DNA from 2 places in the Trichocoleus sp. FACHB-6 genome. Region 1 is predicted to be linked to the other one. Evidence: predicted binding sites of a transcription regulator. Region 1 holds the regulator's gene; the other holds the start of a gene.
What was found. The regulator NtcA, encoded in region 1, controls nitrogen genes in cyanobacteria. The targets are predictions, from matches to a motif close to TTTGTANNNNNNNNTACAAA.

Region 1 (5,197 bases):
TACGTCCGAATTACCCAATTGTCCTGGCAACAGGGTTTTCTGAAAGGGGAAGTTACAGCGGCGCAGTATGAGTGGCAGTTCCATTGGTGTTTCCGACAGGGGGAGTTGTCGGTCTCACCTTCTTTGGGACGCGCCCTAATTCTGGAACCATTAGGGCGGTTTTTAGAGCAGAAGGATTATCAGTTGGAGCCTGGGGGAGACTATGCCTTTACTATCAGGGCAGAACTTTAGCCAGTGGTCCGTTGATGATTACCAATTCCTGATTCCCAGCCGTAGTGCTTAGTTATTAGTTGTTTGTATTTTTAGGTACCTTTCGATGAGGAGGATGGCGACAATATCATCAATTGGTCGGGGTGGTTCGCGCAATCCTTTGGGGATGAGGCTAGAAAGGCCTTTTGGGGGATACATTTGCCAGTAGCGATCGCGTGCTTCTAGAGTGCTGTAGCGCTCATCTACCATGACTATCGGCAACGATGCAGGTAATTCTGTCTGAAGTTTCTTTTTCCAGGTTTTGGCTGTAGTTTGATCGCCCATTACCAGAGTAGCGATCGCGAATTGTTCGCACAAGTTTTTGATGATTGCGATCGCTTCTGGTGCTGGCACCACCTGATGATAATCCAGTATCAGGTCAAGTCCCATCACGGCTATACCACACTTATCGCGCCCTGGATCGAAACCTAAAATCATTTTAATTGGGAATTAGGAATTGGCAATTGGGAATTGGGAATTGGGAATTGGGGATTACATACTAAAAATTACCTCTCCATTCTGCACGACTACCAAATTCAGTTTCAGCGGCCCTATGAGATATGTATCTTCTGCCACTACCGCCTTGAGATCGATAGGCTGCTTGAACTTTTTTAGCTTCTCAATAAAGCGAATCAGGCTGGTAATTCGACCGTCGCCTACCTGAATTGTATCGTTCAAAATTCCAGCTCGATTGGCTCGGAACTGAGATGCTCCCAAGAGCAGATCGATCTGCTGCCGGATTTGTTGGTCGTTCATAGTTGAAGGGTCGGCAGATGTTGCGGCGATGATATCACCACCACTGAACACAATTTTATTCACTGTCGCGTCTGCAAAGACTTGTACGTCTTTTTCGCCTTGGACGTAGTTGCCAGCCGAGAAAATTCGCACCAGGTAGGGGCGACCATCTTTAATTTGGTTAAGCAGTTGGTCTACCTGGGCTTGGGTAATTTGCACTACGCGCTCATTCACCATCTTGTTGTTATTGTTGTTACCAGGTCGCGTAGCTTTCATTGCTGTGCGATTTGCTTCTCGTAAAAGCTGATCTATAACCTGACGGGCGGCGGCGGGATCGACAATGCGGAAGACACCAAAAGCCAGAACTTGACCGCGCTGGAGCGCGACGTTACCTTGACGCAAGGCTTGATAGGATTGGTAATACTGTTCCAGGTCTGCTACTTCCTGCTCTAGGGCAGCTTGTTGTTTTTCTATTTCCTTGAGGCGAGTTTCGCGCTGGGCAATTACTTGATCTCGTGCGGAAATTTCCTCATCAAGTTGGGCGAGGGCTGTGTCTCGCTTGGCGATTTCTCGATCGCGTTGGTCAATGCTGTTTCTCAGGTTGGAAATTTTTTGATCAAGTTCCGCCAAGGCTTGGTCACGAATGGCAATTTCCCGATCGCGTTCTGTGATGGCTTGGTCAAGCTTGGCAATTTCGCGATCGCGTTGAGTAACTTGGCCCTTGAGTTGGGTAATTTGAGCCTTTACGCGATCGCGCTGCTTGATTAGTTCCTGACGTTCCCCTTGGAGTTGTTGAATTTCCGAACGTAGATTTACCGCTTGTCCAGAAACATTTTCCAGCTGTTGCTGGGTTTTCTCAAAGCTAGCCGCAACGCTTTTAAGTTCGCGCTCTGTCTTACTCAGTTGTGCCTCTGTCTGGGCTTGTCTGCCTAGTGCTGCCGCCAGAGACTTATTAATGGCATCCAGACGCTTCTGGGCGGCTTGCTGCTCGGTGCGGGCTAGTGAGAGTTCGTTTTCAGTTTGTTGTTTCTGGGCTGCAACTTTGGAGAGTTCGCTTTCAGTTTGTTGTTTCTGGGCTACAGTTTCGTCAAGCTCCCGACGAGCGGTTCTGAGTTTTCGCTGAATTTCATCAACTTGAAACACGCCTGTGCGTAACGGCTTGCTGGTGGCAAATAGGATCGTCAGGGTTGAGGCGGAAATCATCAAACCTGTAAGAATTGTAACTAAGACCGCAGTTTTCTTGGGACGCAGATTGAACAGACTCAGCCGCGCTTTTCCCACGCGAGTGCCAATGCGATCGCCCAAGGTGGCGATCGCACCACCCAATACCAAAATCGATAAAATTAAGACCAGCGCACTGGTGGCCATTTTCCAGCTTCAGCTATCACCTCTCAAGCTTAAGCATAAAGGCTTTTTTATGATAGACGCTGGTACTTCAACTATTGATTAACAAAAGCTGACAGTGCAAAAGATGTTTTAGGTGAACTGCTGGCTCAAAGCTACCGGGTTATGAACGGTAATTTTTTTCTTATTGATAGAAATCATTTTCTCGGAGCGTAAATCTCCCAGTAACCGGGTGACTGTAACTCTTGTGGAACCAATTGCTTCTGCGATCGCTTGGTGAGAAAGCTTCAGATCAACTGTAATTCCATTGGGGCCTGGAACGCCAAAATCTCGACAGAGAATCAACAAAAAACTCACCAATCGCGATCCCATATCCCGGTGCGCCAAAGTCTCAATCATCATCTCTGTTTGCAAGATCCGCGATGAAAGCCCCCGCAGCATCAACATCGACAATTCTGGATTATCCTTGAGCGCTTGCTCCACCTGTTCAATTGGTGCTGAAAGCAACTCCACAGGCGTAAATGCTACTGCGTGATAAAATCTGTCTGACCGATTCCCGGTAATCAACGACAGTACGCCAAAGACGCTGTTTTCTCGCAGCAGCGCCACTGTAATTTCTTCCCCAGCTTCGTACACGCGAGACAGCTTCACAGCTCCTTTGAGCAAAAAATATACCCGTTCAGCCGGGTCTCCGGGGAAAAAGATAGTTTTGCCCCGATCAAAGGTTTCCACCACTGGCGGAAACGCCCCACCTCCGATTTGACGGAACACAGCTGCTAACGGTCTATCTTGCGTCACTACCACTTCCTTTATCCTTATTGCTGCCCTAGAAACTCTTCTGGGAATTACAACCGACTGTGAGAAATTTCTGACTTTAGACACTGATAAACTGACTCTTAGGCAGTTTTTTGTGCTGCTTGATACATAATTTTAAAGTTCTTTTATCCTCCAAGTTTTTCCAAGTGCCTCAACCCCACGGCGCAAATCAGACTGTTAAGGAAAATGTCTATATCTTGACAATACCTGTTTGATAAGCTGGGATGCAGTTTGAGTCATGTTGAGTAAGCTTCGATCCGGACGCAAGCTATCTTAATTACCGCCCTAAATCGGATATTCTCTAATATTGCCTTCAAAATTGACATCATGCTAGATTTATCAGGAAAAAATGCCCTAGTTACTGGCATTGCCAACAACCGCTCAATCGCTTGGGGTATTGCCCAGCAGTTACACAAAGCTGGTGCAAATTTGGGAGTTACTTATCTACCAGACGACCGAGGACGCTTTGAGAAGAAAGTCGCCGAATTGGTAGAACCTCTCAACCCCAGTTTGTTTTTACCTTGCGATGTTCAGAATGATGACCAAATTCGTTCTACATTTGATGCCATCCGCGATAAGTGGGGCAGGCTAGATATTTTAATCCATTGTCTTGCTTTTGCCAACAAGGACGATTTATCAGGTGATTTTAGCAACACCACTCGCGCTGGCTTCACCCAAGCTTTGGAAATTAGCACCTACTCGTTAGTTCAACTGGCTGGGGCGGCGAAACCACTGATGACAGAAGGCGGCAGTATTGTCACGCTTACTTATTTGGGCGGCGTTAAGGTGATCCCCAATTACAATGTCATGGGCATTGCTAAGTCTGGCTTGGAAATGAGCGTGCGTTATCTAGCCTCGGAGATGGGGCCTGCTAATATTCGCGTGAATGCAATCTCAGCTGGGCCGATCCGCACTCTAGCATCATCGGCGGTGGGTGGCATTCTGGATATGATCCATCATGTTGAGGAAGTAGCACCACTGCGGCGAACTGTGACTCAGACAGAAGTAGGAAATGCTGCTAGTTTCTTGTGCAGCGACTTGGCAAGTGGGATTACGGGTCAGGTGCTGTATGTAGATGCTGGGTACGAGATTATGGGAATGTGATGTAGGGGCTGGGGATTGGGGACTGGGGAAAGAATCTAACTTACCCCATTCCCTAGCTCGATAGCATAGAATAATAAACTTACTTGTTTCTTGTTAGTGAGCATCTGCTATGCAGACAAGCGATCGCGTTTCCACCACTCCGCACCTTGAACAATTTTTATCACCTCGCACGGCTACGGTTGCACGTAAGACGGGCGAAACTGATGTCTTGGTGACAGTAAACTTAGACGGGAATGGGACTTGCAACGCCAATACGGGCATTCCCTTTTTGGATCATATGCTGCATCAAATTGCCTCTCACGGGCTGATTGATTTGGATGTAGCCGCGAAAGGGGATTTAGAAATTGATGACCACCACACCAACGAAGATGTGGGGATTACGTTGGGAATGGCGTTCGGGAAAGCACTAAGCGATCGCAAGGGAATTGTTCGCTTTGGTAATTTCCTCGCCCCCTTAGATGAGGCTTTGGTGCAGGTGGCGTTAGACTTTTCTGGTCGTCCTCACCTCAGCTATGGCTTACAAATTCCCACCCAGCGAGTCGGGACTTATGACACTCAGCTGGTGCGAGAATTTTTTGTAGCGGTGGTGAATCATAGCCAGATGACGCTGCACATCCGACAGTTGGATGGGATTAATTCGCACCACATTATCGAAGCGACCTTTAAGGCGTTTGCGCGTAGTCTTCGTATGGCTATGGAAATCGATCACCGTCGTGCTGGTACGATTCCCAGTTCCAAAGGGGTTTTGTAGGTTTTCAGGGGATAGTTCAGTTCGGGAGAATTAGCTTAGGTTGCGATCGCGCTTCGCAAGAGTGAACTTTCTCCTGCATCTACTGGGTATTACTTGAGGGGATTGGCAATATAGCCATACTTGTTGCCAATTTTTACTTTCGCCAACCCTTCAGAAAAAGGCAAAGCGCTATCAAATTGCGGCTGGATTACAAACTTT
Region 2 (5,197 bases), on a different contig from region 1:
TCCCGATCCGGTTGGGGAGAAGAAAACTGACTGGCAACTAATCCTAAAACGTTATTGGCACTATCGGTTACGCTATGTAAGGCATCAGCCAGCAGGGAGAGAGAACCTGTCCAAGTTCCCACCACAGCCTTCAATCCCATCACGAACAGGTTAAGTAGCAGGGTAATAATTAAAACTTTACGCACTGCCGAGCGGTTATCTGCAACCACAGAATTTCTTTCACTCGCCATTTGTATTTTATGGCACCCAGTCTAGAACCTATTGTTGGCTGATAGCATCTATTTCGGGTTAGAAAAAATTTTGCAGGTTGGGTTGAAGAACCTCACCCAGAAAATAAAGTTGGGTTGAGCGATCGCGAAACTCAACCTACAGATTCTATTGTGTGGTAAGAAGTTATAGTTACGAGTTAATTCAATCCTCGCTTCCTAACTTCTCACTGTTAATTACTCATGTCCGGTTCACAACTCAGGCTTAACCTGGTTGAAGGCTCTGTCACCTTCAGCTTTACGCCCCAAGCGGCGCAAGATTTACAAGGCGCGATCGCACAATTAATGCAGAGTCTTAAGTTGGTAGCTGGTGGCGGCGGTAAAACCAATCCCCAAAAACCAATGGAGTATCGCTACACCGGAGATGTCTTTCTAGAGATTTTCTGCAACCCTAATATCTGGCCCAGCCCTTTTGCAGCTAAAGTTCTGCTTACCCTGCGTGATGAACGCATCCGCTTGACTACGGAAGCTGAACTTACTCGCTTGATTGAGGATATCAATCAGTACCTAGAGCAGGTAAGCTAAACCAGGAAGCTTAAAAGCAAGCTTAAAAGCATCTTTCTTAAGAAGGATGCTTTTAAGCTTGTATCTCAGCACAATGTCCCTTTGTATGCTTAAAATGGTCGGCAAGTTTAGATGTCATTGGTGTCTTTGCTTAGCTGGCACCAATGTGAGCTTTGCCCCACAGTTCGCATTTTGGCATCCCAAAAGGAAGTCAACTATAGCGATCACTCGATTCTTATCAAATCATTCAATTTGGCTCAATTTACCTAATGAACTCTGATAATCTCTTTGACTTAGTACACAAAGGATTTCGCGTCACCTTGGGTGCGACGGCTTCCCTGGTGGAGAGCGTACAAGACCCGCAAAAGCGAGAACAAAATCTTGAACTGTTAAAAACAGACTCAAATTTGCTCTTAGAGCAGTTGGCAGTAAAAGGAGAGACAACTGAGCAGGTAGCTCGAAGTTTTGTTGACTCGCTAATAACACCAACTGATCGGACTGAGAGTACGGCTACCTATGGGACACCCAGTTCCACCGTCACAACCTCGACAACATCGGTTGCCCAACAGGATGTGCAGATAGAGCTACAGGAGTTGACTGCACAAATTGCTGCCATGCGGACTGAGTTAGAGAAGCTACGCAACCCCGACTCAGAGATTTAGATCGGCTTTAGAATTGATTTTGTCAAACCCGCATAAGAGATAAGTTCTCTAGATCGGGCATTAAAAGTAAAAATTGGTAGGTAATCCAGAGATAGCTGTCTTCCACTGTGATGTTTTAAGCGTGGAGGACGGATTGCTTTTGGTTGCACCAAGTTTCCTGGTGAACCGCTCTCCTTGTCTTAAAATTGTCTTCAATCTAGATTTATCAGTCGTTATCCCATTCTTCTTGACCCATCAGATCGCCGATGCGATCGCGGAGTAAGATATTGCACCTTTCTAGTTCACACTCAACACAAACCCACTCACGAGCGGGAATGTACTGACAAAGGACGTAGATCGGTTGCTGACGAGTCACAACTCCCTTCTCCACTAATTGACGTGCTTCATCTTGAATAACATCGATGGAATATACAGACGCACCAGTTAGCATTGTGTCAACGCTCATAAGTCCTCAACCTATAAACTAACGGATCTAAAATTAATATTAACGAATAGTTCGTAGCGCGAACATATAAAAAGTTCAGTATATTGAGTTACAAACTAAATATTCTTTTTAATAAAGATTGCAAAAGTCAGGGACTTTTGACAATCAATTCCGTCTATATAGGGATGAAATTACGCCAGGAAGGGCGTAGTAAGCCTAGCCTAGCGCTCTTGATTTATGAATAAATAAAGGTAGGACAGGCAAAACCTTAAAGAAAGTTTAAAAAACTGCCATACCTCTAACAGTCTATTTATTGGGGAGGGAACAAAACTTCAAGAGCGATCGCCTGAGCTTCTGACATTTGTCCATAAGAAAACACGCAAGGTATATCTGGCGGCAGATGCGGAAGAAACTGCTCTAAAATATATGGGCTACCGTAAATTACCAAGGCTTGTAGCTCGGCGTTTTTTAATAATCTTTTAAACAAATCTTCGGCAACGGGCGTTAAGCCAGCACTGCCTCGGAAAGGATTGCCACGGATGAAAAGTTGAAGCAATGTTTGTGTTGTCGAGATGGAAGCGATCGCTTCTGACAATGCCACAGTCGGGGTATGGTGGTCAACCAGTTGCAATTGATAGCCTAAGCTTTTTGGTAATGCCACAGCCGGGGCAAGTTTACCTAAAAACTTACAATTGAGTACGTCATCCACCACTATTAAATTGCGTAAGTTGCCTGTGCTTCTAGGCAGAGGAACCTGGCCATGAACTAGCAGGGAATCTCGCGAAATGTTTGCAGATGTGTTTAGTGCGTGAGGTGAGGCGAGTTGTAGGGGATTGGGGATTGGGGATACCAAGTCTCCCCTACTTCCCTGTACCTTGCGCTTAGCTTTCCAGATGCGTTCAACCGAGGCGCGAATTCGCGCCTCGGAAATGCGCCCCTCTGTCACAGCGTCACAAACTGCTTGGATGGCACCAGCCGGATCTACTGGCATTAGCAAAATATCCGCCCCGGCTTCTACAGCTAAGACGGGGGCTTCCGAAGCTCCATAACGGTTAGCGATCGCTCCCATTACCAAGGCATCGGTGACAATTAAACCTTCAAATCCTAGCTCTTGCCGTAGCAGAGAAGTCAAAATAGGATAAGACAAAGTGGCGGGGCGTTCGATATCCCAGGCGGGGATGAGCAGATGAGCGCTCATCACAGCGTCAACACCAGATGCGATCGCTGAGGCAAACGGTGGCAGTTCAATTTCCCCTAGTCGTGCTGGTGAGTGTGGCAAGACGGGCAAATCTAGATGAGAATCAACCGCCGTGTCGCCATGTCCGGGAAAATGCTTGGCAGTCGTCAACACCGGAAAACGTTGTGCGCCCCGAATAAAAGCAGATGCCAGCTGGCTTACTTCCTCTGGGGTTTCCCCAAAAGCCCGCACGTTAATGACTGGGTTAAGGGGATTGTTGTTGACATCTACGACGGGCGCAAGCACCCAGTTGATCCCTATAGCTAGTGCTTCCGAGGCGGTAATAGCGCCCATTTCCTGGGCGTAGTGCAAGGCTCTGGCGACATCTTTCCGGTAAATTGCTCCAATCGCCATCGGCGGGGGAAACCAAATTGCCCCAGAAAACCGCTGCCCAACGCCTTCTTCAATATCAGCGGCAATCAGCAGAGGGATTGTGGCAAAACTTTGCAGTTGTTGCGATCGCAGTGCCAATTCTCCCGCACTGCCTCCCAACAAAATTACACCGCCAACACCCAAATCCTGTATCCAGTGTTGCAGCTTTGCTCTGGGTGGTTCCCATTCTGGGTACTGAATTTGGTGATCGAACAGGTAGCCCGATGCTCTGACTACAAACATCTGCGCTACCTGTTGTGGCACAGTTAGCGATTCCCACTCAGGTAGCGACTCCGACACAGATTTCAATCTTCAGCCTCAACGATGTCTTCCATTTCCCCACTTCCTGGCTTACGCTCATTACTAAGCTGATTTATCAAACTCAGAAGGCGATCGCCCCGTTCCAAAGATTCATCTTCCAGAAACATTATTTCTGGTGTCCGACGCAGCCCCAGTCGTTGACCTAATTCCCGGCGCACAAATCCGGTTGCTGCCGTTAAACCAGCCATTGTCTCTTCTTTTGCTTCATCGGTGCCATAGATGCTGACAAAGATTTTAGCGTGTTGCAGGTCGCCGGAAACATCGACATCTGTAACGCTGACCATTCCAGCGCCTACGCGGTCATCTTTGATTTCTTGGAGCAGCAATTGGCTGATTTCGCGTTTAATTAGTGCTGAAACGCGAGAAACGCGACGACTCGTAGCCATAGTAGTCCGCTGCCTTTAAGACAGTCTGAGCAATGATTTTTTATCGTACTAAACTGGGCCCAACCCCAGCATCGCCCGTAGGGTGAGGGCAACAAAAGTTAAGCCTGCTACAAATAAGCCGATCGTGGCGATCGCGCTTATCGGGTTTTTCATCAGTGGCTGCAACCACGCAAAGGCGTAAAAGAACACCCCCAGGATGATTGTCACCAAGTAGCGAGGGTAGCGAGAGACGTTATCCCAAAAGCCATCAAACATATGTTGGAGACCGCAGCTATAAGGTACTGCATTTTAACTGTTAACATTTAAAGCGCAAGTTCGACTAGTCCGCAAGAGCGCGATCGCTTTATCCGGCTATCGTCACGGAATAAGCGCGATCTCACTTATTGGTCTTCTCGCCCAAACACTAACCAATTATACACCTATTAACTTGCTTAAAGCGCGTTAGTATGGTTAATTTTATGGCTTTTAACTGTTACAACTAAGGTTTTAATTTTCAGCAATTATTTATCTAAATCACTATTTATCTTAAGCCCTTATATTGTAAAATTGTAAAATCTTTATATAGTTGATCTAAACTTATTGCTAAATGCTAGTACAACCCAACACAAAAAATCAAAATCTTCCTAAACCTTTTTTAAAATGGGCGGGAGGAAAAAGCAAATTACTAGAACAGTACAAATATTATTTACCTAAAAATTTTAAAAGTTACTACGAGCCATTTTTAGGGGGGGGCGCTGTATTTTTTTATGTTAATCAAAATCTTCATAAAAAAGCTGTATTAACCGATATAAATAACAACTTAATTGAAACTTATCTGTGCGTCAGAGATAACGTTGAGCACTTAATTGAGTTGTTGTCAGAGCATCAAAAAAAGCATAATAAAGCCTATTATTATGAGATGCGATCGCTGTCTTATAACACAGACTTAGAAAGGGCCGCTCGTTTAATTTATTTAAACAAAACCTGCTTTAATGGACTTTATCGAGAAAACTCCAAAGGTAAATTTAATGTACCCATAGGCAGAT

Region 2: a site for NtcA is predicted at 1,953-1,972, ahead of H6F66_RS09155 (DUF4327 family protein). Genes of this name have one in related genera too.

Annotation. Positions count from the first base shown of each region.
Region 1 is NZ_JACJOY010000023.1:31,635-36,831, forward strand. Features, by position in the region: gene H6F66_RS04300 (DUF3146 family protein) at 1-231, shown strand, start outside; gene H6F66_RS04305 (pre-16S rRNA-processing nuclease YqgF) at 280-687, opposite strand; gene H6F66_RS04310 (DUF3084 domain-containing protein) at 742-2,352, opposite strand; gene ntcA (global nitrogen regulator NtcA) at 2,461-3,132, opposite strand; gene fabI (enoyl-ACP reductase FabI) at 3,472-4,248, shown strand; gene hisB (imidazoleglycerol-phosphate dehydratase HisB) at 4,358-4,999, shown strand; gene H6F66_RS04330 (WG repeat-containing protein) at 5,089-5,197, opposite strand, start outside.
Region 2 is NZ_JACJOY010000050.1:33,145-38,341, forward strand. Features, by position in the region: gene H6F66_RS09140 (cation diffusion facilitator family transporter) at 1-209, opposite strand, end outside; gene H6F66_RS09145 (hypothetical protein) at 450-791, shown strand; gene H6F66_RS09150 (hypothetical protein) at 1,040-1,432, shown strand; gene H6F66_RS09155 (DUF4327 family protein) at 1,638-1,877, opposite strand; gene H6F66_RS09160 (glycoside hydrolase family 3 N-terminal domain-containing protein) at 2,167-3,774, opposite strand; gene rbfA (30S ribosome-binding factor RbfA) at 3,771-4,172, opposite strand; gene H6F66_RS09170 (DUF751 family protein) at 4,221-4,427, opposite strand; gene H6F66_RS09175 (DNA adenine methylase) at 4,759-5,197, shown strand, end outside.